3 regions of the Priestia sp. MDV22-iso46 genome follow, and region 3 is predicted to be linked to each of the others. Evidence: riboswitches for the same ligand, from Rfam matches in the RefSeq annotation. Region 3 holds a riboswitch; each other region holds the start of a gene.
The links. Region 3 has a riboswitch for glycine ahead of glyA (serine hydroxymethyltransferase). Riboswitches for the same ligand answer to the same signal wherever they lie in the genome.

Region 1 (9,961 bases), on a different contig from region 3:
CGCTTACCGTTTTCATCTACCGTTTGCCCTACTAATCGTCCTGGAATTTTCCGCATAAGCTTAGACGTAGTTGCAAAGTATCCGCAGTGCGGTCCTCCAAATTGACTTGGAATACCAAATGGCTGTGCATCTCCAATGACAATATCAGCTCCGAATTCTCCAGGGGGCGTAAGTAAACCTAATGATAAAGGATTGCTTGAAACCACAAACATGCACTTTTCTTGATGAGTAATTTCTTCAATTTCTTTTAACGGCTCGATTTGTCCGTAGAAATTTGGGTATTGGACAATAACAGCTGCCACGTCACTCCCCATCTCTTTTTCCAATGCAATCATATCTGTTACTCCGTCTGCTGCAGGGATTTCTACCACTTCAATGTATTGACCCTTCGCATACGTTTTTAACACATCTTTTGACTCAGGGTGAACAGCCGCAGAGACAAGTACTTTTTTCTTTTTTGTTTGACCCGCACTGAGCATAGCGGCTTCTGCTAAAGCAGTTCCTCCGTCATACATAGAAGAATTAGCCACGTCCATCCCCGTTAACTCACAAATCATTGTTTGAAATTCAAAGATGGCCTGAAGTTCTCCTTGAGAAATTTCTGGTTGATACGGAGTATAGGCCGTATAAAATTCCGAACGAGAAATAACATGATCAACAATAACCGGCATGTAATGATCGTAAACTCCTGCTCCTAAAAAAGAAGCATAGTCTTTTAAATGAGCATTTTTAGCAGCCATACTATTTAATTCTTTTAACAGCTGAGGCTCTGAAGCCGCTTTTTTAATATTGTATTCTCCTTGAAAACGAACGCGCTGCGGAATATCTGAAAATAAATCATCAACAGATGAAACACCAATTGCTGCTAACATTTGCTGCTGATCTTGTTCTGTCATTGGTAAATAGCGATGTAACATGTTAAATTCCTCCCCAAAGCTTACTTTGAACGTTTATAAAAAGGTGTTGAAACCACTTTTGCTTTTAAGCGTTTTTTTCGAACCTGCACTTCTACTTCCCGACCAAGCTCTGAATACTCTGCTGACAATAGCGCTAAACCGATGTTTTTCTTTAATGTCGGTGACTGTGTACCTGTTGTCACAAATCCAATTTGTTCTTCATCTGCAAATACTTCGTAACCGTGTCTTGGTATACCTTTATCAATCATTTCAATTCCTACCAGTTTACGAGATGCCCCGCTTTCACGCTGTTCTTTTAACACTTCTTTTCCAATAAAGCTGTCTTTGTTCGTTTTTACTGCAAATCCAATTCGAGCTTCAATGGGCGTAATATCTTTTGAAAGCTCTTGGCCATATAAAGCCAAAGTAGCTTCAAAACGAAGCGTATCGCGAGCTCCTAATCCGCAAGGCAGCACACCTTCATCACTGCCTGCTTCTAAAATAGCCGTCCACAAGTGAGAGGCGTCAGCTGAAGAACAATAAATTTCAAAGCCGTCTTCCCCGGTGTACCCAGTACGTGAAACGAGAGCTTTTACATTCGCTACTTCTACATCATCAGCAAATGTAAATGGCTTTAATAAAGATAAATTTTCGTTCGTTAACGTTTGTAAAACTTTTTCTGCTACAGGACCTTGTAAAGCTAGCTGCGCAGTTTCATCAGACTGATTAACGAGCGTTACATCTCCTTGTTTGTGAGACACCAGCCACTCATAGTCTTTTTGAATATTAGCAGCGTTTACGACTAGCAAATACTCTTGATCTGCTTTTTTATAAATCAGCAAATCATCTACCGTGCCTCCGTCTTCATAACACATAGCCGTATACTGTGCTTTTCCATCTACGAGGGTAGAAACGTCATTTGTCATCGTGTGCTGAAGAAAAGCTAAGCTATCAGCTCCTGTTACAAGAATTTCTCCCATATGAGAGACATCAAAAAGGCCTGCCTTTGTACGTACAGCTTCATGCTCTTCTTTAATAGAAGAAAATTGAACGGGAAGAGCCCATCCTCCAAAATCAATTGTTTTGGCACCATATTTTTGATAGGTATCATAAAGCGGCGTTTTGTGTAATTCTGTTGTCATATTTATGTCCTCCTCTTTTTCACGTGAAACTTTTCATAACGGGGAGTTTTCAAATAGTGTGGGGATCACTACGTATCCAAACAAAAAAGGACAGAAAACCCCCTACTGTATTTAGTAGGAAGTCTCTGTCCTTTTCACCTGAAAGTTTACCTATAAACGAATAGGTTTGCCTCGTGGGTGGTCTATAAACGCATAGACACTCTCCAGAGCTGCGTCAAACAAGAGTCTTTTTGCCTGAGAGATTCACAATTTTATTGCTTGCTCCTTCGGCGCTACATTCAAGTAGTCTCTCCCCGTGTCGTCATTCGCTTCTATAAAGTTGGTAAAGTTGGGCATACTACTGAAAGATGTATCTATCTTTATTCACACAATCATTTGTAAAGTGCTAATCTATTTTCTTTTTCAAATTTTCTAAATATATTTTTATCCTACCTGATTCTTATCATTTGTTCAATAAAAATTTTTTACAAAGGAGCATTTTTATCATGAAAGTGAAATTAAACATCGATGAAACATGGGAAGCAGCCTTCTCAACTAAATTGGAGCAAGACGGCCCTTGGTCTGCATGGGATTTGTATAAACTTGCCTATGAAATAGAAGACCAAACGCTTATCTCAGAATTTGAAGGACTACAAAGCCCAAAACATCTAGCTGATTTAACGCCGCTTCCTCATCAGCTCGAAGTAGCCAAACAAGTAGTTGAAACAATGAATGGGAAAGCCATTTTAGCAGATGAAGTAGGACTGGGGAAAACGATTGAAGCAGGGTTAATTTTGAAGGAATATATGATTCGCGGACTTGTTAAAAAAGTTCTCATTTTAGTTCCAGCTTCGCTTGTTTCACAGTGGGCTATGGAATTGAATCAAAAATTTTATATTCCCGCAGTCCCTCAAAGAAAATCATATGTGTGGGATCAGTGTGACATCGTTGTGTCTTCAATTGATACAGCAAAACGTTCTCCTCATCGAGAAATTGTGCTTGAACAAGACTACGACCTCATCATCATTGATGAAGCTCATAAACTTAAAAACAACAAAACAAAAAACTATGAATTTGTGCAAAGTCTAAAAAAGAAATTTTGTCTGTTGCTAACCGCAACACCGATTCAAAATCGAATTGAAGAAATTTTTAACTTAGTCTCTCTTTTAAAGCCTGGCCATCTCGGCAATAAAGACTATTTCGAAGAATTATTTTCCGCTAAAAAACGCTCTTTGCAAAACGATGAACACTTAAAAGAGCTTGTTAACAAAGTTATGATTCGAAATCGCCGCCACGATACGGGTATCGAATGGACGAAGCGAATTGTTCAAACCATTCCTGTTGAATTCTCGCCAAAAGAACGCGAGCTGTACGATGCGATTACGTCTTTTAAAGGAAACGGACTGCACCCTTCAAGCGCTTTTTCAATTTTAACCCTGCAGCGAGAGGCCTGCAGCAGCCGTGAAGCGGTGTATATGACATTAAAAAACATGCTCGAACGTCAGGAAGATCAAAACAGCGCATTAACGGAACATATGATCACTCCGTTAATGGAACTACTTCAGCAAGTGCCGCAAAATGCAAAAGCAGAAAAAGTGCTAGAGCTCGTTCAGAAAATTGATGATAAAGTCATTATTTTTACTGAGTACAGAGCAACTCAACTGTATTTACAGTGGTATTTAAAACAGCATGGAATTACCTCTGTACCTTTTAGAGGCGGATTTAAGCGAGGTAAAAAAGACTGGATGAAGCAGCTTTTTGAAAGCCACGCGCAAGTATTTATTGCCACTGAAGCAGGCGGAGAAGGAATCAACCTTCAGTTTTGTCATCATATCATTAACTATGATCTTCCGTGGAATCCAATGCGTCTAGAACAGCGAATTGGAAGGGTCCATCGTTTAGGTCAAAAACATGATGTTCACATTTACAATTTAGCCATTCAACATACGGTCGAAGAACATATTTTAAAATTGTTATACGAAAAAATAAACCTTTTTGAACGAGTTGTTGGAGAGCTAGATGATATTTTAACAAAGCTTGATTTAAAAAATATCGAAGAGCATATTCAGGATATTTTATTTCATTCGCGGAGTGAAGGAGAAATAAAAATCAAAATGGAGAACTTGACGTCTATTATTCAATACGAAGACAGCGAGGAGGATCAGCATGCAGCAAACTGATATTCATCAATTTTTAAAGCGTTATTTTCTAGCTAATAATTGTTCTATTGTCACAGAAACATCTTCTTACCTGACGGTTCAATTAACGATTGAACTCGATAAAGAATTGATGAATCGTCCATTTTATTGGCACTATATTGAAAAGACGGGAGGAGAAGCAACTCCTGCTTCGCTCACTTTCATTACAGATCCAGCATTTGAAGACGATTCCGTTCAAGGAGAACGAATTCATTTCGGTTCACCTAGGCTGCACCAAATTTTCGCTTCTACTCAAAAACTAGGCGGGTTTATTCACTTGTATGAACAAGTTGCATCAGCTCAGCCAACAAATCAGCCTTTACACCCTTGGCTTGCATTAAATATTAAAGTCTCGTACAAATGCGATCGTAAAAAAGATGAGCTCTTGTCGCTTGGCATTAATTTAATCAATGGACAGATTATTGAATCATTTCATGAATTAATCATTAATCAAAATTTGTCATCTAAAATCTCAGACTATTGCTTTACTCTCTCACCTTTTATTAAACCTAAAAGTGCCATCGCACGACTCACATCATATGTGACTGACTATGTTAAAGCTCAGCCAACTGAATGGGCTGAAAAAGCGCAGGAGAGATGGTATGAAGACTTAGCGCTTCTTGATCATTTTTACGAAACAGCAGAAGAGCTGCCAGAAATATATATGACCGAAAAAACAGCGCTTCAAGAACTGTACGAGCCGACTATCTTGTTTAAGTTTATAAACGGTGGCTTATTTTACATATCGCCTGAAACGATGTCTCGTCAATTTAACAAAACACAAGCCGGTTAAAAAAAAGATGAGCATATGATATGCTCATCTTTCTTTTTTCTTACGATACCACAGCATAAACGACAGCGGAATCATTCCAAACCATCTGTTTGCAAAAGGTGCTCGCTCTTCTTTTTTTTGAATTTTTTTCGTTTTCCTCTCTTCTTTTGGCTGATCCATATATTGTACAAATTGCTGAGTCATATATTTTACATAATCATTCGTTTTCATATAATCATCTCCTCAGCACTATTATATCCGGAGAGAAAGAGACTTAATCCGTCCACTTCACAATGTGCTGATCCTTTTTTTGAATATATGCCGTTTCCGTCAATGCTCTTCCTTGCAATGTTTGACACTTTATTTTTAGGATGATCATCTGTTCATCTTCACTTACTACTTCGTATGAAACCGTACCAGTTTCTAATACTAAAGATGCAGATGGAGATTTATTATGTTCTTTTATTTCTTTTTTTACATGTACAACCGCGTTTTCTAAAAGATGCTGCAGACGATTTTTCTGCTCTACTTCTTGATAAAATGAACTTTTCGTCACAAAATAAGTGGTTTGCTGAGCTACTAACAGAAGAAAAAGCGCACAAAATGCCAAAACAACTGGGAGAATAAATCCTTGCTCATTATGTTTCATGAGCAAGCATCAAAAACGTCGTAATGGTTTCTTCTCTAACTTTGTTAACACCGTCTGTTGAACGAATCAAAAGCCTTTCTTTTTGCTGTTCATACATAATATTCTTAATGTGCTGCAGCACAACTTCATGACCGCTTTCATCCACTCGTCTTCTTATCTTGTCTTCGTAGCGTTCATAAGTGATGATCTGATTATTTTCCATTTTCAACGTAAGCGTAGTCGCATTAATTCCCACTTCTTTTGCTTCTCGATATTCCATAGCAAGTTGATTCACAAAAATTCCCCACTCCATTTCATTCATACTAAAATCCGGATTATATGTTTGCTTAGCTAGCGGAATGATAATGGGGAAAAATGAAACAATGATCAAAAAAAGAGTAAAACTGACTAACATCTCTACAAGCGTAAAGCCTTTTTCCCTTTTCACTTCAACATCACATCACACTTCTTTTTCATTTTCTCAGCGGAATCTGTCCATTCTACACAAAGCTTTTGAGCACTTTCTCCGTTCCACTTCAGATAAAACGCAACGTTTTCTTTTACGATTTTTTCTCGCCGTTTATATCCTGCTTCATATTTATATTTCAATAGCTCTTCATGCAAGATAGCATCAGCTTGATACGAAACATATTGCTTCTTTTCTGCTTCTTTCATCTGAACATACAAAGGAATAATTGTACCGGTTAGGAGTAAAAGCATGCTAAATGAAACAAGCATTTCTAACAAGGTGTAGCCCTGCTGACCCTTACATCTTGTCCACATAAAAACGCCCTCTGCCTATTTGAAAAGTAACTTTATATTTAAATTTTTGATTGCTGATAAAAATGGTCTTCGCTTGAGAAATATTGCCGTTTTTGTTGTATTGTATCGTGGAATTGCCGCTTCCAAACATGATATGAATGGTAGAGTCATAGGCGCGCTTATAAAGAACGGCACGAGAATCAGAAATAATATATTCTGTTCCCTTCGGTGCGAAGTTAATTTTAATTGGAGATTCTCGGTTCATTGCTGTTTGCTGCACATAAAACGTGTCGCTTTGCAGCTGTCGCAAAAATAATGTGATTTTGTAATATTCCACAAGCGGACGAATGGCTACAATAATGGAAAACATCATCACTTGCACAATAAATAAAACCATCAGCATCTCAATGAGGGTAAATCCTTTTTGCTTAAGAAGAACCACTAGCTGTAACCTTTCCGGTACCGTCAATTTGAATGGCTTGACCATTTGGACACACGGTGCCTTCTTTTAAGTAGCCTCCTGCTTCAAGCTCTTCTAGACTTGGTTTTTCGCCATTTTCAAGTTCGTATACTTGTACCTCAGCCTCTACGGTTTTGACAAGAGCTGAGCAGCCTTTGTTGTTAATAACCGTATTATGCTTTAATACATTTGGAATCATAATGAGCAAAAGCACGGTAATAACGAGCATAACAATGAGCATTTCAATAAGGGTAAATCCTTTATCACCTTTTAGAATCATATTCTTTCACCTTTCTACAAGCTCGACATCACTTCTAACATCGGAAGCATAACGGACATATACATAAGCAGAATGACAATTCCGATGAATAAGAATGTAAGCGGCTGTACATATTTTAAAATACGAAAAATAAACTGTTCCATTCTTTCCATCATAAATAGACTGTAATCATACAGTTCTTGAGAAAGCTCACCGTTCTGCTGACCATGCACAATAACTTGAGCCAAGTCTTTTTCATAATGAGATTTACCTGAAACGATATGATCTAATCGCATTCCTGAGGAAAGTTGATCTGTAAAAGCAAAAGCTTCCACTTGAAAAAACGGATGATGCTCTTGCTTTTGAAAAAGAGCAAAGCATTCATAAATAGATAAACCACCATTTAGTAAATTGCTCATATGAACAGAAAAAAAGTACGAGTTAAATAGCCGTGTGAACGTTCGGATAACGGGAACTCTCATAAAAAGCTGCATTTGAACTACTGGAGGCAATTTTTTAATATAAATCACATAAAACAAATAAAGAATGATTGGCATACTGATGACTGCAGGTAACACAAAAGGAAAGAACGACATCGCCTGCATAAATAAGAGAATAAACGAAGACTGCTTGTTTCCAAAGGATAAGTACAGAGCTTCAAACTGTGGAAGTAAAACCGTACTTAAAACAAATAAAATGGAAAGAATAAACAGCAGTAGCAATACGGGGTATTGAACAAGTTTTTGAAATTTTTTACGATGCCTTACTTTTTCTTCAATCATTGAGCTGCTTTCTTTTAAAGCAAATTGAAGGTTTCCATGCTGTTCCGCAAAATATAAATAGCTTAAAATATCGCGGTGAAACTGAAGTTTAACAAAAGCATCGTGCAAAGATTCTCCTCGTTTTAACTGCTCAAGACATTTTTCAATATCCGTTTTTTCTTTGTTAGATACTTGAAACGTCAAAAACGAAAGAGCTTGAGAAAGAGTGTAGCCTTTTTCCAAAAGCTTAGAGACCTGCTTAAGAATTTTTGCTTGCTGAGCAAGAGACCACCTTTTTTGTCTATTTGTCTTTACCCCCATCCGTCTAGCGAATGCGGATATAAATAGCCTAGCGCGATTCCTTTTAGAATCACATCTCGGAGCGTCTTATAATCATAATCCGCATTTTCTCCTTTCACTTCTCTCATCACTGCACTAAGCTCCTTGCCATAAAGCAATTCGTATATGCTGGACTGACGATGCTTTCTCATTTTTTTACAAGCGGGGTGGCATTTTCCGGAACACAGCGGACAGCGAATTTCTACAAGGCGCTGTGCAGCTACTGCTACAAGAGTCTGTTCCATTTCTTGAAAGCTAACCCCAAATTCAAGCAGCCTGTACAAAGATCCTTTTGTATCTTTAGTATGCATCGTTGTCAAAACCAAGTGTCCGGTAAGTGCTGCTCTCACAGCAATTTTGGCAGTCTCACTATCTCTTATTTCTCCCACCATGATAATGTCTGGGTCATGGCGCAATATAGCTTTTAAACCAGTCGTGTACGTAATCCCCGCCCGTTCATTTACCTGTACTTGAAGCACGGTTTCACTCGGTTTTTCAATAGGATCTTCTAGTGTAATAACATTTCGATTAAAAAGGTGCTTTACTTCGTGTAAAAGAGTATATAGAGTAGTGGTTTTACCTGACCCTGTAGGACCCGTAAAAATAATTAATCCATGAGAGAATTTCAAGAGAGAAATAAGCTTTTTAGTGTGTTCAGGAAAAAGAGATAAATGTTTGAGAGATGTAGATTGTTGATGAGGCAAAAGCCGAATAACAAGACTTTCATCATGAGAAGTAGGAAGGGTTGATAAACGCAAATTTACTTGATAGTGATCAATGGAAGTGGTCAATGCACCATTTTGAGGTTTTCTGCGCTCGCCAATATCCATTCCCCCTAAAAATTTAAAATGCGAAATGAGCCGTTCAGACATTTCCTTTGAAATAACCCTCTTTAAAATAAGCTCCTGGTCAATTCGCAGCTGAATCACAGCATCTTTCTTTCGGGGCACAATATGCACATCAGAACTTCGGCACTCACATGCATCTCGTATAATGCAAGTAGCAAACTGTTCAATTTCGGTCAAACGATCATCACTCCTTTATTTGTAATCAAGATGATTGGTAAAACATCTAGAAACAGTAATTTCGACCTTTTTCGAGATTTTCCTCCTTCTTTTTTCATTTTTTATAATTTTTTTAGTATACGCTTCTTTTCTTCGCTTCAGTCCTTCTACACGATGTACAACTTCTGTACACCTCTAAACGACTACATAAAAAACGACAACGTGATGTAAAACTCTACGCTGTCGTTTTATTCGTTATTTACTGAATTGAGCTTCTTCATCATGTACGCTTACACAACTAGAGAAGCAAGACTTGTTTTTTTCTTGACTAAATTTTTAAGAGCAGATTCGTTATAGCCTACTACAAGCTTTTTGCCATCTGTTAAAATTGGTCGGCGAAGCAAACGAGGATGTTCAATTAATAGATTGACTACTTCAGATAGTGTCATGCTATCCACATCAACATTTAACTTTTTATATTCTTGACTTCTTTTAGCAAGAAGTTCATCCATCCCTTCTGTTGTCATAGAAAGAAGTTCAAGCATTTCTTTATGAGTAGGTGTTTCTCTAAATAAATGACGCTCTTTAAAATTCACATCTTCCTTCACTAGCCATTTTTTCGTTTTACGACAAGATGTACAGCTCGGGTACGTATAAAATTTAATTTCTTCCATATGAAACCCTCCCGTTTTTTAGTTATAGATTGTTTATATACATTGTACACGTTTTGTATAACTTTTGTATAGTATTTTGCACATGTT
Region 2 (9,961 bases), on a different contig from region 3:
ACTCTACTATATCCACAAAGTTTACCCACAATTATGTGGATAATGTGCATAACTTTATTGGATATGCATATTACCGCTTTCATAACTTGAAATAACAGTGGGTAATTTTTATGTAAATTTTCTGAAAAAATGTGAATAGTGTGGATAAAGTTGTGAATATCCTATATAATTCAGCAGTTAACTTCTTGTTAACCTGTGGATATCTTCTTTAGCACTTTCATTTATTTTAGTACCATCAACGCTTTTGATATATTATAAGTATAATAATAAAAAGTAGGGGAAGTTCCCCTACTTTTTTATGATTGGAAACAATATATCCACACTTGTTCCTTTATCTAACTGACTAGAAAACGTCATCTGCGCGTGGTGAGCTTTAATAATCCGATAGCTGACCATCAGTCCTAAACCTGTACCTTTTTCTTTTGTACTATAAAAAGGCTCACCTATCTTCGCTAACCGTTCAGGAGGAATACCCTGTCCTTCATCAGCTAGCTGCAGCCAAAGGTGGTTTTCTTTTATTTTAATCGTAATATGAATAGCTCCTCCTTCAGGCATTGCTTCGATAGAATTTTTAATAATATTAATAAATACTTGTTTTAACTGATTTTTATCTCCATACACCTTTGGTAACTGGTCGTCTCTTTCAAATATGAAAGCTACTTCCTTTTCTACTGCTTCAGGTTCAAGAAGTGAGCACACTTCTTGAACAAGCGCTTGCATGTTCAAAGATTCAACCTTCATTACCTGAGGTTTTCCTAACATCAAAAATTCTTCTACGATTCCATTCATTCGTTCTAATTCAGTTTCCATGATATCTATATACAAAGCATCTTTAGGATTTTGTTCTTTTAATAAGTGAACAAAACCTTTTAAAGAAGTTAAAGGATTTTTGATTTCATGAGCCACTCCAGCTGCAAGTTCTCCTACCACGGCAAGCTTCTCAGAAGTTCTAAGCTTCTCTTCTGCCTTTTTACGCTCCGTAATATCTGTCGATACGCACAGCATTTGAATCACTTCCTGTTTTTCATTCATAATAGGAAGTTTTGCTGTTTCGACCCAGCGCCGGTTTCCTTTCGAATCTTTAAACTGTTCTTCTAATACCATCCCTTTTTGGGTACAGTTTGAAAACTCCCCTTTATATAAAAGATCTGATTGAAGGTTGAACTGATATTTATCAATCGATTGTCCAATTAAGTCATCAGATTTTTCACCTAAGAGCATCGCAAAAGATTCATTAACGAGAATGAATTCCCTTTTTTGATTGATAGCATAAATATAGCTTGGATTAATGTCAATAACTTGTCTTAAAAACGTTTTTTGTTCCTGCAGCTGATTTTCTTTTTGCTGTAAATTTGCTTTAGAATGGCGTATATAGCTAATCATTTCATTAAACTGTTTAGATAAAATACCGATTTCGCCCCGCTCAATTTCTCGTTCCGGAATTTTTTGATTAAAATTCCCGCGCGCTACTTGTCCCGCCAATTCATATAGTTTATGAATTGGATTCACAATTTGCCTTGCATATAACGCAGTAAAAAAAGAAAGCAGTAAAATCGTAACGCCTGAAACGATCCAAAGCGTTTTTTCAAACATTTCATAAGGCCTGTAAATTTCTTCAACGGGTAATTCAGCGACAATTCCCCAATCCAAAACAGGAATATATTCGAAAGACGCAAAGAAATACTTACCTTCGGTGTTCACAACCCGCTGATATCCTGATTTATGATTCATCGTTTTCTGAACGATTTCATTTTTCTTAGCATTTTCACCGATTCTCTGTTTCTCTGGGTGGGAAATAATTCTACCATTGCGGTCTACAATAAATGTATAGCCGTTCTCTCCTATATCAAACGTTTGAAAGATGGATTGAAAACTTTTATTTTCTTCAATTCGCAGCGCTAAATTTACAACCTTTTTTACATTTTGCTGCCCATCCAAAATAGGAATCGCCATCACCACAATGTAGTGCTTTGTATCTGCTGAAACGACATCGCTTAAATATATTTTTTTGGTTCGCAGCGCTTCCTGAAAATATTTTCTTTTACTTAAGTTCACATGTTTCATATTCTTTAAATCATTCGGGTAATAATGCTCAACATACCCTTTTACATTAAAAATGGTTCCGCTATCGATATACGGTGAAATATTAACTATTTTCTGCAATTCTTCGTCTATTTCTTGTTCATCATCCGATAAAAAAATAGGATCTTGCTGTACCTCGTCGCCCAGGCTCCAAATATCTTTAATGACGACGTTAATTTGCTCTTTCATTCTCTTGACGGTTTTATCAGTTACCTGTCTATATTGATCTTGAGAAATATTAGGCAGCATCACTCTTGAAACAATAAACATTAGCGTCAGTACGGTACAAATAAGAAGCACATTAATCGTGAAGATTTTCCAAAACGTATGAGATTTAAACCATTTCATGTTTGTTCACCTTAATCTAATGAAGTCTACCTCCATTGTACTGCAAAATGAAAACTTTTCCATATAAATGACGGAATTCCATCTTTAGACACAGAAGAAAAGCAATTTGTTCTACATTCCTATCAGAAAACTATGAGCTTTCTCACTGTGTTTTCTGTTAGAACAAATTTTTAGTTTTCTTCTATAAACTTTGCTTCCTGCATTTTATTCATGCAGTAGAAATCAATTATTTATCCTCCACTAAAAAGACCTCATCACGGAGTGATGAGGTCAGAAATTTACTATATTCTTTTATAAAAAATCATGTTTATTCCCTGCTGATTTTCTAGCCTTTAAAGATTTATTTTCTTTTTCCTTCTAGTCCAGTAAAAAATAAATAAGAGAATAAACCAAACGGGCGTCAACAATAAGGCTGGGCGCGTCGCGTCAGAAAACAGCATAATAACAAGAATCACCGCAAACAAAGCTAGCACAACATAGTTTATAAATGGTGTTAACGGTGCTTTGAATGCTGATGCTGCATGCAGCTGCGGACGCGTCTTTTTATACCTTAGATGGCAAATAAGAATGATACTCCACACCCAAATAAAACAAATAGCGCTAATGGTCGTGACGATGCCGAAAGCTTGGTCTGGTATAAGTTTGCTTAAAAGAGCTCCCGCTGAGATGACCAGCGTAGATACAAACAATCCGTTGCTTGGTACGTGGTTTTTGTTCAGTTTTGCAAACTTAGATGGCCCTTGGTCATTTTTACTTAAATTATATAAGATACGGCTTGTTGAAAACATTCCGCTATTACAAGCAGAAGCGGCTGAAGTTAATACAACAAAATTAATAATTCCAGCAGCAAGCGGAATTCCGACTAAACTAAAGGTTTTAACAAATGGGCTTTCTGCTGCATTTAATTCCATCCACGGGTTAATAAATAAAAGGACGATAAGTGCCCCAACATAGAAAAATAAGATTCGCAGCGGAATTTTATTAATGGCCGATGGAATATTTTTTTGGGGATTTGATGTTTCTGCTGCCGATACCCCTACCAATTCAACCCCGACGTATGCGAATATAACCATTTGGAATGAAAGTAAGAAACCTGAAACCCCATTTGGAAACAGTCCTCCGTGATTCCAAATGTTTTGAACAGTAACGGATCCCGCGTCTGTTTTAAATCCCATTACCAGCAAAATAACGCCAATAATAATTAATGCAAGAATCGTAATAACCTTTATTAAAGCAAACCAAAACTCTAATTCTCCAAATAATTTTACGGTTAATAAGTTAAGACCTAATAAAATGATTACACAAATAAGTGCGGGAATCCACTGAGGAATATTGAACCAATATTTCACATATACGCCAACTGCAATCACATCAGCCATAGCTGTCATAATCCAGCAAAACCAGTAGGTCCATCCCGTTACAAATGACGCCCACGGTCCAAGATACTCTTCAGCAATATCTGTTAACGATTGATAACCTGCTTTAGACAGCAGTAGTTCTCCTAGCGCTCTCATCACAAAGAAAAGCGCAATACCAACAATTAAATAAGCAAAGATGATAGAGGGACCTGCAAGCTGTATTGCTTTACCAGAACCTAAAAACAAGCCCGTACCAATGGTTCCCCCAATCGCGATTAGCTGAACATGACGATTGGATAAATCCCTCTTTAATTCTCGTTGTTCCAACTCTAACTCCTCCTAACAATAAAACCTTTGATGCGATCGTGCGGACTACAAATAAAGTCCAATAAAAAAAAGAGATTGGATGCGCTCCAATCTCATGGTCATAAGAATAACAAATATTAAGGTACATGCTACCAATTAGTAACATGCCAAATAAATATCCGGTACTCTTCTGTCCTTTTGCCTGAGATTGTGAACCCTTCGGCGTCGCGAAACTATCGCGATCTCTCCAGAAGCTGCTCCTGCTATAGTGTGATCCATAGCAATCATAGCTTTCTACGTATTAATTTTTTCAATCAATAGAATGACTGTCGAATAGTTGTTTATTCTAATACCAGTTAGATGCTTTGTCAACAGGAAAGATTACTTTCATTTATTTACCTTCTTCGACAGAAGGTAATTGAACAGTTTCAATCGTCAACTTAGTATCCTTTTCCTCGCGCTACCTGAGTCCTTGCGGGAACCTGAACACATTAAACGGATCATACTTTTTGTTCACTCTTTCTAATCTCTCTGCGTTGTCTCCAAAATACTCACGTTCGTAGTTTCTCAGGTTGCTGATAGGAAAATTCACATAGGAACCTACCGTAATACTTTTAATATATTCAAATCGCTTGCGAAGCCAATCTCTGTTTGCTCTTGCAAATACATCTTCTGTCCAGACAGACTGAAACCCCATAATATATCTGGCGTTTCTGTAGAAAAAAGCCGTTTCTCTTTTACCAACACGGCGAATTTCTCCTCCTAGTGCATAAAAAGAAATCGCATCATACACGGAACCTTCTGCCGGACGCTGTATGAGATCTGCAAGATTTTCAAGCTCACCACGTGAATAGCTTCTGTGCACAAATCTTCCCGTTGACTTAAATTTTTCAGACGGAGGATAGGTTGCTTCTATTTTTTTTACCGCTTCAAGAAAAGATAATGATTCCAGCTCTACTTGAAACCCTTCTACTTCTGCAAAAGGCTGCAAAATCTCCCGAGCTCTTTCTGGGGAGCCGTAAAAGAATCCGTTTGCAAATATGCCTAACCCTTCTCCTCCTGCATTATAAAATGCTTGCAACTAGCGTCATACGTTTGTCCAGTTTGGGCAGCCAGTTTTGCCATATATTCATCACTTGTGCCTGCTTCTCCTTTGTAGTACCTACATAAAAGAATCGAACGAGCGTCACAGAGCTGTTCGTGGGCTTTGGAAGCTGAAACGTCATGCTTACCACAACGCCAAAGTTACCGCCACCGGCACCGCGGCATGCCCAAAAAAGATCCGCGTTACACGATTTGTTTGCCTTAATGAGCCTTCCTTCATAATTGACTAATTCTAGCTCTATCAAGCTGTCGCACCCTAACCCGTAAAGTCTGCTCGAAAGTCCCCAGCCTCCACCAAGTGTAAAGCCAGATACCCCAACAGTCGGACACGTTCCTCCTGGAAACACATATCCGTTCGAACCGATGAAATCATACACTTCCGTATTTTCCTCTCCTGCTTTCATCTTTAAAATGTTCCGTTTCCTATCCAATTTCAACCCATTTAATCGACTAATATCAATGACTAATACACAGTCACCCGTAGAATACCCTTCATAATGATGACCGCCAGATCGAATGCGAATATCAACACGATGCTTGCGCGCCCAGCGGATCGCATTCACAACATCCTGCTTTTTTTCACAGTATACAATCACAAGCGGAAATTTATTAACAGCACGATTCCATCCCTGACGAGCTTCCTCATAAATTGGGGCTTTTGGCGTTACCACTTCGCCCGTAAGCCCTTTTAAAAACATTGAGTCCATTTTGACCTCTGCCACCTCTGTACATACTTTTTATTAGATTTATTACTATAGTATTATCAATGTGGTTAAAGGTTTGGGTTTTGGGATAGAATTTGCGTTTATTATTTGTATAAAATACGTCATTATAGTTTGTTTTAAAAGCATTAACTCTCTTATGTAATTTCTCTTTAGCGATGTAAAACTTTCTAAATCTAGACTTTATGGGAATTTCGATTCACTATACTAAAATATTTTCTACTCTAAAAGAACAGATGTTTAATTTTAACAATTTCCCCATTAATAAAAGTACAGCTCAAAGAAAAAAGAGCAGAATCAAATCTGCCCTTTACTCTTTTTCTATTCATTTCTTTAACGTCAAACTTACCACATTCTCCACATGCGCCGTATGAGGGAACATATCAACAGGCTGAATGTAATCAACATGATAAGCCTTCGACAGCTGCTGCACATCTTTCGCTAATGTGGATGGATTACAAGAAACGTAAACCACTTTCTTTGACTTCACTTGTAAAATCGTTTTTAGAAGCTTGTCATCACAGCCTGTTCGCGGCGGGTCAACGACGATTACGTCTGGCTTCCAGCCTTCTTTTACCCACTTCGGCATCCACTTTTCAGCTGGACCCGTCACATATGTGGCATGCTCAAATCCATGATCTTTGGCATTTTTTCTCGCGTCTACAATCGATTCTTCAATCGTATCCATTCCGCGAATTTCTTTAGCATCTTTAGCAAGCCATAAGCCAATTGTACCTACTCCGCAGTAAGCATCTACAATTTTTTCATTGCCTGTTAGCGCAGCTGCTTTTTTTACTTCATCATATAGCTTCACTGTTTGAAGAGGGTTCAACTGGAAAAATGCACGCGCTGAAAGTTCGAACGAGATATCTCCTAACGTTTCTTGAATCACCGACTTTCCAGCGAGTGTAAACGTTTCGTCTCCAAAAATAAGCGATGTTTTTTGGCCGTTTACGTTTTGTACGAGCGATTTCACTTCCGGTAGGCGGCGCTGAATTTCTTTAATGAGCAGCTCTTTTTTCGGAATTTCTTGTTTAGCCGTGATCAAGACAATTTGCACTTCACCCGTTTCAAATCCTACTCGAGATACGATGGTACGTACAATACCACGGCGTTTGCGTTCATTGTAGATAGGAATTTGAAGTTCTTGTAAAATTCGTTTTATTTCTTTTGTCACGTGATTCGTGGCTCCATGCTGAATAGGACAGTTTTCAATGTCAATCAGTCGATGAGAATTCAGTCCATACAAACCAGCGATGACTTTTTGTTTATCTACACCTACTTGGAACTGTGATTTATTACGATAGCCCCAAGGATCTTCCATGCCAATTGTTTGGCGTGTTTTTTCCTCTACTTTTTTTAATGAACTGTGACGTTCGAACGCTTGCAGAACAATATCGCGCTTAGATTCTAGCTGACCTTCATAGGATAAGTGCTGAAGCTGACAGCCTCCGCACTGTTCATAAATAGGACAGGGCGCATCTACGCGATGAGGAGATTTTTTGCGAATTCGCTTGATTTTCCCTTCCGCAAACTTATGCTGGACATTTGTTGCTTCTACAACCACTTCTTCATTTGGTAATGCTCCTGGTACAAAGACGACTTGGCGCTTAAAATATCCTACGCCTTCTCCATTAATACCGAGTCTTTTTATCGTTAACGGAAACGTTTGTCCTTTTTGAACTTTCATTTCAGTTTTTGGTTTATTCATGAGACCAACTCCGATTAGTTTAAATTCTTTATATAGTTATTAACGGTCCTTAGCTGCTTAAAACCTATTAGACCGTATCGCTTTAAAAAAGACATCAACGCATATTATAACACTTCAACAGCAAAAAACCGACAGGAGAAACATTCCCGTCGGTTTTTATCTTTATTTCGTTTCAGAAGGACTTTTCTTCATTTGTTTGCGTTCGTTCATTAAATCATCAATACTTTTAAACGTATAGCCCTGCTTTTTTAAATCCACAATTGCTTGATCTAATGCATCTGCGTTATCCTTTGAAACGGTATGCAGAAGCATGATTGCACCTGGATGTATTTGAGCCATCATATTGTCGTATGAGTAGCGCCAGCCTTTTTGTTCATTCACTTTCCAGTCAACGAATGCAAGTGACCAAAATACATTCGTATAGCCCTCTTGCTTTGAAAGAGCTAGCGTTCGTTCACTAAATACACCTCTAGGTGAGCGAAGATACTTCATTTCATCACGACCAGTAATATTCTTGTATTCATCTTTTACTTTTTGTAATTCCTCTTTAAAACGTGCGTCATCCACTTGAGTTAAGTCAGGGTGATGCCATGAATGATTGCCGACAATATGCCCTTCTTTTACCATTCGCTTAATTAGCTTAGGCTCTTCTTTTAAATAGTGTCCTGTTACAAAGAACGTGGCAGGAACCTTTCTTTTTTTGAGCACGTCTAATACCTGCGGTGTATAACCATTTTCATAACCGTTGTCAAACGTTAAATAAATATTTTTTTTATTTGTATCTCCGAGGTAAAAAGCATCATACTTAGCAAGAATTTGTTCATAAGCTGTACCTGCGGATGCGGGCTTGTGATTTTTACTTTTTTGAAATCCCCAGCTGATCGGAGTGTTTGGATACATTTGTGCTTCAACAGATGCTATGCCTGTTGACATCACGAATAAAAAAACGAGAAAAAAGGTGAACCGGCGCATAAGAAGCTCCTTTCGGAAGTCATTTTACGCTTAGTATCCACTCAATTTTCTCGTTCATGAACGTTATTTTTTACCATACGTTCCGGACGTATGTTTATTTAAATACCGGTTCTTTAAATTGCTCAAGCTTTTCAAATGAAGACTTGTCTACATCTGCATGCAAGCTGTTTCCGTGTGAATCCATCGTCACTACAGCTGTAAAGCCTTCTACTTTTAAATGCCACATTGCTTCAGGAATACCGAACTGCATCAAATCAACGCCTTCTACGCTCTTGATACAATCAGCATAGTACTGTGCAGCTCCGCCGATCGCATTTAAGTACACACCGCCATGCTCTTGAAGAGCAGCAAGCGTTTTAGGACCCATACCGCCTTTACCGATAACCGCGCGGATACCAAATTTCTTCATAATATCTCCTTGGTAAGGTTCTTCACGGATACTTGTTGTTGGTCCTGCAGCGGTTACGTGCCATTTTTCATCTTCATCTTTTAACATAACCGGACCACAGTGATAAATGATTTGTCCATTTAAATCAATTGGCGCATCGTGATCTGTTAAATGCTTATGAATAGCGTCGCGTCCTGTGTAGAGCATACCGTTGATGCGCACCACGTCGCCAACTTTTAATTCACGAATTTGCTCTTCTGTAATAGGTGCTTGTAATACAACTTCTTTTGTTTCATCCGCATTTTGTTTGTCTTCTGCGCCTGCATTTTTATTAAAATCTACTTCTTCGCCTTCTTGATACAGCCACTCTTGAACGCTTCCTGTATCGGCATTAATTTTAACGCCCAAACGACGGTAAGCCCAGCAGTTATACGCAACTGACACATAGAAGCTAGCAGGAATACGATTAATTACGCCGACTTTACAGCCAAGTAATGTCGTTTCTCCGCCAAAGCCCATTGTACCAATTCCTAACTTATTGGCATTTTCCATTACATACTCTTCTAATTCTTTCAGCTGAGAATTTGGATTTTCGTCATCTAAATTTCGGAACAGCTGCTCTTTTGCTAATTCATAGCCTGTTGTACGGTCGCCACCGATTCCAACACCAATGACGCCGGCACTACAGCCTTGACCTTGTGCTTGATACACAGAGTGCATCACACATTTACGAATGCCGTCTAAATCACGACCAGCTCTACCTAAACCTTCTACTTCACAAGGCAGGCTGTACTGAATGTTTTTATTTTCGCAGCCGCCGCCTTTTAAAATAAGACGCGCATCAATATAGTCATTTTCCCACTGTTCAAACTTAATAACCGGCGTGCCGCCGCCTAAATTATTACCGCTGTTTTCTCCCGTTAACGAATCTACGGAGTTAGGGCGAAGCTTTCCGTGCTTTGTTGCTTCT
Region 3 (9,961 bases):
AATACCCATTTATAATATCCTAACGCAATAAGTAGAAGTACAGGATCAATGATAGCTGAATACCATAAATTCCACCAACCATAGTGGAAGTATCCCCAAGGTTCGGGAATTAATGTAATCATTTCATAAAGCAAAATGGCTACCATCCAAAAGATAAAATAGCAACCCTTGTGAATGATTGACATTTTAAAAGGATACCAATTAAGAAATATCATATTAGCAGGTGGGAGTAATACAGTATGAGTAAGAACTCCCCTCCAATCTGCGTTTTCTGTAAAATACCAATAGGCATGATATTTGAGATCTATAAAGACATCAAACATATGTTGAAAAGCAATTGTAAACATCCAAATATGAAGAATTTGATTTGCTGTTAGTCTTTTATTTGTTTTAAATGCAATAAAATTAAATACAATAATGGCAATAGCAAGGCCTATCATGGTTTTTTCCTTTTTGATTAAATATACCATATTATTCTAAATAATGAAATTAAAAACTATTAATGAATTTTATTGCTTTAGGTCTTCCTATCCTAAAAACAATTTATGTAAATATTAAATTACCTTTAATCAGTAACAAAAATTAGTCGTTTTTGTTACTGATAACTCAAAAGTACAAGGAAGCTCTGAAATCCTTAATCCCTTTACAGTGATTTATCAAGGATATAATACATAATCTATGATTAAGGCTGTCTAATGTAAATAATCTAAAAACGTATACCTTGACGGACTTTTATTGGTTCTTGTAATACTTATTATGTTAACTTCGCTTGTATCTCATATACAGCCGAAAAAACCATTGCTCCTGAACAATGGTTTTTTCGGCTTACACTTGGTTTTATACGGAATGATGATTCACAACCATCTTGAGTAGTTTGCTCTGGTTACAATGTTTTAATTCATATAAATGTAGCAAGGTTTATCTTCATACTATTTAACCTCAGGTATATCATCCTCAACAGTGTTAGTATGAATCATTTTTTGTCTTGTAAATTTTGCTTTAACTACATAGAGAATGACTACAACAATTACACTAAATATACTCAATACTAATTGGGATCGGGTCTCAGAGTTAAAGCCCATAGTTCCAATGATCATAGTGATTGCAATAATTGATGCGATGGTGATATAAGGATAACCCCACATGCGAAATTTAAGAAGATGAGGCGTTTCATTTTCAATCTTTCTACGAAGAATTAACTGGGAAATGGAGATCAGTAAGTATACAAAGAGAGCAATTGCCCCTGAAGAATTTAATAAGAATTGAAACACTGTATCCGGTGATATAAAAGACATAATTACGGATAAAAAACCGAATACTGTACATGTAAGAATAGCTTTTAAGGGAACTCCTCGTTTCGTAACATTAAGCATCCATTTCGGGGCATCTCCTTTAGCACTTAAAGCGAATAACATCCGAGATGCAGTGTACACCCCTGAGTTTAAACAAGAGAGTACTGCTGTGACAACGACTAGATTCATAATTATGTCGGCACCGGGAATACCAATGACTTTAAGAGCGCTAACGTAGGGGTTTTTAAGGGATACAGCATCGTTCCATGGAATAATAGTTACAATTAAAAAGACAGAACCTACATAGAATAGTAATATACGGACGATAACTGAGTTTACGGACTTTACTACGGCCTTTTCCGATTCATCTGATTCTGCTGCAGCAATAGTTACAATTTCAGAACCAACAAAGGAAAAAATAATTGTGGCTATAGCGACGAAGACTGCACCTGTACCAACTGGTACAAACCCACTATGCATCGTTAAATTAGAGAAATTCATTGTGGTACCTGGTAATAGACCTAAAATGTACGCTCCACCGATAAAAAGAAATAAAGTGATTGTAACAACTTTAATCAGGGAAAACCAATATTCAAACTCACCATAAGCTTTAACAGAGAGGAGATTAGTCAATGTTAATGCCGACAAAAGAATTAGATTCAATACCCAGAGTGGAGTATCAGAGAATATCCAATCTTTTAATATTGTAGCACCTGCAATTGCTTCTACAGCAATAACGATAACCCAGAAATACCAATATAGCCAACCAACTGTGAAACCGGCCCAGTTCCCAAGGGCTTCTCGAGCGTAATCTGAAAATGAACCTAAACTAGGCTTTGCTACAACCATTTCCCCTAGCATTCTCATAATAAGAATAACTAATGTTCCAGCCATTAGAGCCGTCAAGACTGCTGCTGGTCCAGTAGCTTGAATGATAGCGCCACTGCCGACGAACAAGCCAGCCCCAATGGAACCTCCAAACGCAATCATCATCATATGACGCATTCGAAGAGTTTTCTTTAATGATTCTTTCTGATTCATATGAAATAACTCCTTAATATAAATTGGTAATGTTTCGTTGTTCCACTTTACTCAGATAGTAAGTTTTCCCACATCCAATTACATCAGCTCCGACGATAACTACGTTCTTTTTTATAACTGCAAATTCAACTCCTTCTTGTCAACTAAGTATTAAATTTGTGCTGGTGGACTTATTATATTTATAATTTTCTGTTTTTTTAAAGGTTTTTGTGAGGTTTTATGACATATTTTTCTTTATGGTTAGAATAAAGCTTTATTTTTTCTTAAGGTATACTTTTAGTTACTATGTGTTATAAAAGTGCTTACTTTTTTTTATCTAAATTCTAATTCATAATAAATTTATATCAAACAAACTCTCTTTACCGTAATAAATTAAAAATTTATAGATTATTCTCTATTATTTCAAATTGTCAAATTAACTGTATATAAGCGAATGATGATTGTGGGAGAGACCGAAGAAAATCAATTCGGCACCGAAGGAGCAACCCCCAAAAAATCCTTGGGGTATAAACTCTCAGGTAAAAAGACTGCAATTGGACGCACCTCTGGAGAGAGCTGCAAAGCCACCAAAGGGGAACTCTTTTACATGAAACATTTTAAGAAATCATTTTCTTAAAATGTTTCATGTAAAAGGTAATCTCTCAGGTAAAAGGGACAGAGGAAGGGTAAGATCAATATCTTGCCTTTCCTCTGTCTTTTTTGTTGGGGAAGGTAAGGAAACGTAAAATTTTGAAAAAATCAAAGGAGGATATAACGATGAGTCTAAGAAACTATGATCGCGATATTTATATTGCTATCGAAAATGAAAAAACACGACAACTAAACACATTAGAGTTAATCGCATCAGAGAACTTTGTGAGTAATGAAGTAATGGAGGCAATGGGATCCGTGTTCACTAATAAGTATGCAGAAGGTTATCCGGGAAAGCGTTACTATGGCGGTTGCGAGTTTGTTGACGTGGCAGAACAATCAGCTATGGAGCGCCTCACCAAGCTGTTTGGTGCCAAGTATGCAAATATTCAACCACATTCGGGTGCCCAAGCCAATCTCGCTGTTTTTTATGCATTGCTACAGCCTGGTGATAAAGTGATGGGGATGAATCTCTCGCATGGCGGTCACTTAACTCATGGCAGCCCTGTCAGCATTTCAGGAAAATGGTTTGAAATCGTATCTTATGGTGTAAGAGAAGATACTCACTTGATTGACTATGACGAACTAGAAATAATTGCAAAAAAAGAAAAACCAAAATTGATTATTGCAGGAGCAAGTGCTTATCCAAGAACCATTGATTTTGCACGCTTTAGGAAAATTGCTGATCGAGTCGGGGCAAAATTCATGGTAGACATGGCTCATATTGCAGGGCTTGTTGCAACAGGCCTCCATCCATCACCAATCCCCTATGCAGATGTAGTGACGAGTACCACACATAAAACATTACGTGGACCGCGCGGTGGCATTATTTTGACTAATGATGAGGAAATGATCAAAAAAATTAATAAAGCTGTATTTCCTGGTATCCAAGGTGGACCCCTCATGCATGTTATTGCAGCAAAAGCAGTTTCTTTCAAAGAAGCCTTGCAATCAGATTTTAAAGAATACGCAAAACAAATTATTAAAAATGCGGAAGTATTGAGTGAAACATTAAAGAAAGAAGGAGCAACTCTGGTCTCCGGCGGAACCGATAATCATATTGTCCTCTTAGATGTACGTCCGTGGGACTTAACTGGAAAAGAAGCAGAGAAACTACTAGAGAAATCAGGAATTACGGTTAATAAAAATACAATTCCTTACGACCCTGAAAGCCCATTTGTGACAAGTGGAATACGCATGGGAACAGCAGCCTTAACAACACGAGGTATGAAGCAAAAAGAGATGGTTAAAATTGGTAAAATAATTGCATCTGTTCTTAAGAGTAAAGGAGATTCAACCATTCTTGAACAAGCAAAAGAAACAACAAAAGCGATTTGTGATGGGTATCCATTATTTCAACAGCCAATCACTATATAAGAAAGGGGCCTCATGATGGAATTTCAAAGTTGTTTTGACATTATTGGTCCAATCATGGTAGGACCATCTAGTTCTCATACGGCTGGTGTTGTATTGATTGGGAAGTTCATTCATGAATTGATAGGTGGACGCCCGAAAGAAGCAACGATTATTCTCTATGATTCTTTTTCCGAAACACACCAAGGTCATGGAACAGATAAAGCCCTTCTTGGGGGATTGCTTGGAATGGATACAGATGATTCACGGATTAAACATTCAATCGAGATGACCTTACAATACGGACTGTCCTATGAATTTCAGCTTGAAGACAGTTGTCCATATTTTGAACATCCGAACACAACAATTGTTACAGTAAAACGAGGAAATTGTGTGGCAAAAGTAGGTGGAGCATCACTTGGCGGCGGTTTATCTAAAATCTTTATGATTAACGAAGCAATGGTAGATATTCGTCTAAGCGCTGATGTTGACTTTACAGCTCTTGTGAGTCGTTATCAGTCAAGAAAGAAATCATTGGTGAGTCTATTATGATGAAAATTCAGTCCATGACAGAGCTTGTTCAGGTTTGTGAGAGTGAAGGAAAAACAATTGGTGAAATAATGTTGATGATGGAAGCAAAAAATTCAGGAAAAGGAGAAGAAACCATTATCGGCATGATGGAAGAGCGATTGATTAAAATGAAGGAAGCCGTTGATAGAGGAATAAAAGATGGATCAACTGCACCAAGTGGTATTTCTGGTGGCGATGCTGTAAGAATGTATGGCTACGTAAATCAGGGTAAATCGCTGTCGGGACATTATATAAGCAATGCGATGACTTTCTCATTAGCCACGTCTGAAAGCAATGCTCGAATGGGGATCATTGTGGCTACCCCAACAGCTGGAGCTGCTGGCATTTTACCTGGAGTATTGTTTTCCCTTCATAAAAATGATGGCACTCCCTATAAGGATTTAGTTATGGGCTTGTTTACGGCCAGCATGCTTGGTTATGTGATTGCCAACGGTTCCTTTATTTCAGGAGCCGCGGGAGGTTGCCAGGCAGAGGTTGGTTCAGCGACAGCCATGGCAGCTGGAACAATCGTGGAATTAAAAGGAGGAACTCCTAAACAGGCAGTGAATGCCACAGCTATTGCTATGAAATCACTATTAGGCCTAGTATGCGATCCAGTCGCAGGACTAGTTGAGGTGCCTTGTATTAAGCGAAATGTTATTGGCACATCGATTGCTTTCTCAGCTGCTGATTTATCCCTTTCCGGTATTGAAAGCCGCATTCCATGCGATGAAGTCATTGAAGCGATGTATAAGGTCGGAAAAGATATGCCTAGGACCCTTCGGGAAACCGCACTTGGGGGTCTTGCAATGACCCCAACAGGTAAAAAGGTAAAAGAACAGTTGTTTCATAAGAAACCTTAATTGGAGGTGTGTCAATGAGTACAAATACATTATTAAAGAGAACGTCGCTTTTTGAAACATATAAAAAATACGGTGCAAAGGTCATTGATTTTGGGGGCTGGGAACTTCCAGTCCAGTTTTCCAGCATTTTAGAAGAGCATGAAGCTGTCCGAAAGAAAGCAGGACTCTTTGATGTTTCTCATATGGGAGAGGTGCTGGTTACGGGGAGAAGTGCAGAAAGCTATATTAACTACCTTGTAACAAACGATGTAACAAAACTTAGTATCAATCAAGCCCTATATACAGCTATGTGTTATCCAGACGGCGGTACGGTCGATGACTTACTTGTTTACAAGTTGGCTAATGAAAAATATTTACTTGTGATTAACGCGGCAAATATTAAAAAAGATATCGAGTGGATGGAGAAACACGTAAGAGGAGAAGTGAAGCTTCAGAATGTTTCAGGTGACATTGCGCAGCTTGCTATACAGGGTCCAACGGCAGAAGTCATCTTACAAAAGTTAACGGAAATAGACCTAAAGAAAATTAGTTTTTTCCATTTTGCTCAACATGTCAATTTGGATGGGATTACAGACGTTCTTGTATCACGTACAGGTTACACAGGAGAGGACGGATTTGAACTTTATTTAACAACAGATAAGGCAGAAGCTCTTTGGGAGAAGCTTCTGAAAGTGGGAAAGGAACATGGGTTAAAACCATGTGGACTTGGTGCACGTGACACTCTTCGTTTTGAAGCGAGGCTTGCATTATATGGTCAAGAGCTCACAAGTGATATCAGCCCACTTGAAGCAGGAATCGGTTTTGCTGTTAAAACGAACAAAGAAAGTCATTTTATCGGCAAAGACATTCTTACAGCTCAAAGAGAAAGAGGCTTAACACGAAAATTGGTAGGGATTGAAGTAAAAGGAAGGGGTATTCCTCGTCATGGTTACAAAGTGTTTTCATCGAAAGGAGAAGAAATTGGTTGTATTACATCTGGAACCCATTCCCCGTCTTTAAAGAAAGGCTTAGGTCTTGCGCTCGTATCAGTAGAGTATGCTGAGTTGGGTACGCAACTAAAAGTTGAAGTTCGCAAAAAAATGATTGATGCCATTGTGGTGAAAACACCATTCTATAAAAAAGATTTATGACATTTTTAATAGAGTTATAACGATAATCGTTTGCTGATAGGAAAATATCAGTCATCTCTTTAAAGTACAACAGATTAATAAGTACGTTATAAGTGAAGTTTTTCTATTAATTTTCAAACTATAAAAATATTAAAAACAAAGATGAAGGGAAGAAAAACAATGACAAATGCAACAGCCAATTTATTATACAGCGAGGAACATGAGTGGGTACTACAATTAGACGAAAATCGTGTGCGAATTGGAATCTCTGATTATGCTCAAAAGCAGTTGGGGGATATTGTATTTGTTGAAAACCCGGTAGTGAACGATGAAATAACAGCTAATGAATCAATGGGAACAATCGAATCAGTTAAAGCCGTTTCTGAACTTTATGCTCCAGTATCAGGATCAGTTACTCGTGTAAACGAGGAATTAAACGATACTCCTGAGGCCATTAATAAAAATCCGTATAAGGAAGGTTGGTTAATAGAAGTGGAAATATCTAATCCAGAAGAGTTAGAGTTGCTTTTAAATCAAGATGAGTATGAAGCGTTTATCGACGAAGGAGAGGAATAACATGACAAACACTTATAGATATCTTCCTGATACGAAACAAGATCAAGAGGAGATGCTTGCTTTTTTAAATATGTCTTCCATAGATGAGTTATTTGAAGACATTCCATCTGATATTCGTTTAGCTGGTGAGTTAAATATTCCGAAAGCCATTCCTGAACCACTTCTTTTGAAAAAAATGCAGAGGCTTGCTTCACAAAATAAAAATGCTAACTACTACCCGACTTTTCTTGGTGCGGGTACATACGATCACTACATTCCCAGTTTGGTGAATCATATGATTTCACGTTCTGAATTTTACACGGCTTATACACCTTATCAGCCGGAAATCAGTCAAGGTGAGTTACAAGCTATTTTTGAATTTCAAACAATGGTTTGTGAGCTGACGGGAATGGATGTGGCCAATTCTTCTATGTATGATGGCTTTACATCTCTTGCAGAAGCTGCATCACTTGCGGTTGCATCAACAAGACGCTCAAAAGTACTTGTATCAAGGGCCGTTCATCCTGAATCACGTGCTATCTTAAATACGGTAGCTGACGGACAAGGGTATACGGTGAAAGAAGTAAATCTTGCTGCTGATGTGACAGACCTAGAAAATCTGCAAGAACAAATTGAACAGGATACTGCCGCCATTATTGTTCAATACCCAAACTTCTTTGGTTCTATTGAAGATTTAGCAGAGATAAAGAAAATTGCGGAGACAACAGGAGCGCTTTTCATCGTCAGTGCCAACCCACTGTCACTAGCACTTCTGCAAGCACCAGGGAAACTCGGAGCAGATATTGTGGTTGGTGATATGCAGCCATTAGGAATACCGATGGCCTTTGGAGGTCCGCACTGCGGTTATTTTTCAGTTCATAAAAAATTTATGCGTAAAGTACCGGGACGCATTGTGGGACAAACGACAGATGACCAAGGAAAACGTGGGTTTGTATTAACCCTGCAAGCACGTGAGCAGCATATTCGCCGTGATAAAGCGTCATCAAATATTTGTTCTAATCAGGCATTAAACGCTCTTGCATCTGCTGTCTGCATGACCGCACTTGGAAAGCAAGGAATTTGTCATATGGCACAACTAAATGTTGAAAAAGCCGATTACATGGCAAATTCTCTTCAAAAGAAAGGCTTTATTGTTAAGAATGAAGCACCATTCTTTAATGAATTTGTGGTGGAACTTCCTTGTCCGATTAAGGAGGTCAACGCTAAATTGCTTGAGGAAGGAATCATTGGAGGATTTGACTTAGAAAGTGATTACGGTTTTAACAATCAAATGCTCATTGCGGTGACCGAACAGCGTACAAAAGAAGAAATTGATCAATTTGTAGAAGTATTGGAGGCGGTTGTAAATGGTTGAATACAATGAGTTAATCTTTGAAATCAGTCGTCCAGGGCGTGTCGGTTCAAACTTGCCGGAAAGTGACGTAGAAGGTATTTATTTACATGATAAATTTCCGAAACATTTGATTCGTGATTTGCCAGCAGATCTTCCTGAAGTATCAGAGCTTCAGCTTGTGCGCCATTACACAGCACTTTCAAATAAAAACCACGGGATTGATAATGGGTTCTATCCACTTGGATCTTGTACAATGAAATACAATCCGAAAATTAACGAAGATGTGGCACGTTTCGAGGGTTTTAGCCGCATTCATCCGTATCAGCCAGCTGATACAGTACAGGGCGCACTAGAGCTTTTATATGAATTGCAGGGAGAATTAGCTGAGATTACAGGCATGGATGCTGTAACGTTACAGCCTTCTGCGGGGGCTCAAGGAGAATGGACCGGTTTAATGATGGTGAAGGCTTATTTTGAACACAAAGGAGAAAAAAGAACGAAGGTACTGGTTCCGGACTCAGCGCATGGTACAAATCCTGCCAGCGCTACTGTCGCTGGTTTTAAAACGGTCACCATTCCATCCAATGAAAATGGTTTGGTGGACTTAAAAGAATTAAAGAAGCATGTTGATGATGATACAGCTGCATTGATGCTAACAAATCCTAATACACTTGGGTTGTTTGAAAAAGAAATTTTGGAAATTGCCAAAGTTGTTCATGAAGCAGGCGGAATATTGTACTACGATGGCGCGAATGCTAATGCCATTTTAGGTAAAACAACACCAGGTAAAATGGGATTTGACATCGTGCATTTAAATCTTCATAAGACGTTTACAACACCTCATGGTGGAGGGGGACCTGGAGCTGGCCCAGTTGGTGTAAAAAAGAAGCTCATGCCATATTTACCAGTGCCACGCATTGAAAAAGACGGTGAGAAATATGTGTTGAACTCTAATCAACCATTGTCTATCGGCCGTGTAAAAGGGTATTATGGAAACTTTGGTATTTTAGTTCGTGCATACACGTATATTCGCACAATGGGACCTGAAGGATTGCGTCAAGTATCCGAGGGGGCAGTGCTTCATGCGAATTACCTTCGTAAAAAGCTTGAGCCGTACTTTGATGCCCCATATTCCCAAATTTGTAAGCATGAATTCGTGTTATCCGGATCTAGACAGAAAAAGCTGGGTGTAAG

Region 1: linked by a shared signal. The riboswitch ahead of gcvT (glycine cleavage system aminomethyltransferase GcvT) and the one ahead of glyA (serine hydroxymethyltransferase) in region 3 are both predicted to bind glycine.
Region 2: linked by a shared signal. The riboswitch ahead of AC4NPH_RS24395 (amino acid permease) and the one ahead of glyA (serine hydroxymethyltransferase) in region 3 are both predicted to bind glycine.

Annotation. Positions count from the first base shown of each region.
Region 1 covers NZ_JBZVWT010000002.1:241,166-251,126, reverse strand. The annotation lists gene gcvPA (aminomethyl-transferring glycine dehydrogenase subunit GcvPA) at 1-917, opposite strand, end outside; gene gcvT (glycine cleavage system aminomethyltransferase GcvT) at 938-2,038, opposite strand; glycine riboswitch at 2,251-2,343, opposite strand; gene AC4NPH_RS13210 (DEAD/DEAH box helicase) at 2,524-4,197, shown strand; gene AC4NPH_RS13205 (YqhG family protein) at 4,184-5,008, shown strand; gene AC4NPH_RS13200 (YqzE family protein) at 5,033-5,218, opposite strand; gene comGG (competence type IV pilus minor pilin ComGG) at 5,262-5,636, opposite strand; gene comGF (competence type IV pilus minor pilin ComGF) at 5,626-6,063, opposite strand; gene AC4NPH_RS13185 (type II secretion system protein) at 6,060-6,398, opposite strand; gene comGD (competence type IV pilus minor pilin ComGD) at 6,382-6,864, opposite strand; gene comGC (competence type IV pilus major pilin ComGC) at 6,806-7,117, opposite strand; gene comGB (competence type IV pilus assembly protein ComGB) at 7,132-8,178, opposite strand; gene comGA (competence type IV pilus ATPase ComGA) at 8,169-9,221, opposite strand; gene AC4NPH_RS13160 (Spx/MgsR family RNA polymerase-binding regulatory protein) at 9,491-9,874, opposite strand.
Region 2 covers NZ_JBZVWT010000007.1:22,582-32,542, forward strand. The annotation lists gene AC4NPH_RS24390 (PAS domain-containing sensor histidine kinase) at 289-2,430, opposite strand; gene AC4NPH_RS24395 (amino acid permease) at 2,763-4,115, opposite strand; glycine riboswitch at 4,275-4,355, opposite strand; partial or broken gene AC4NPH_RS24400 (FAD-binding oxidoreductase) at 4,555-5,905, opposite strand; gene rlmD (23S rRNA (uracil(1939)-C(5))-methyltransferase RlmD) at 6,246-7,631, opposite strand; gene pdaA (delta-lactam-biosynthetic de-N-acetylase) at 7,794-8,603, opposite strand; gene AC4NPH_RS24415 (fumarate hydratase) at 8,698-9,961, opposite strand, start outside.
Region 3 covers NZ_JBZVWT010000010.1:92,147-102,107, reverse strand. The annotation lists gene AC4NPH_RS27005 (hypothetical protein) at 1-440, opposite strand, end outside; gene AC4NPH_RS27000 (amino acid permease) at 930-2,333, opposite strand; glycine riboswitch at 2,767-2,873, shown strand; glycine riboswitch at 2,876-2,994, shown strand; gene glyA (serine hydroxymethyltransferase) at 3,090-4,340, shown strand; gene AC4NPH_RS26990 (serine dehydratase beta chain) at 4,353-4,868, shown strand; gene sdaAA (L-serine ammonia-lyase, iron-sulfur-dependent, subunit alpha) at 4,868-5,749, shown strand; gene gcvT (glycine cleavage system aminomethyltransferase GcvT) at 5,764-6,879, shown strand; gene gcvH (glycine cleavage system protein GcvH) at 7,039-7,434, shown strand; gene gcvPA (aminomethyl-transferring glycine dehydrogenase subunit GcvPA) at 7,436-8,788, shown strand; gene gcvPB (aminomethyl-transferring glycine dehydrogenase subunit GcvPB) at 8,781-9,961, shown strand, end outside.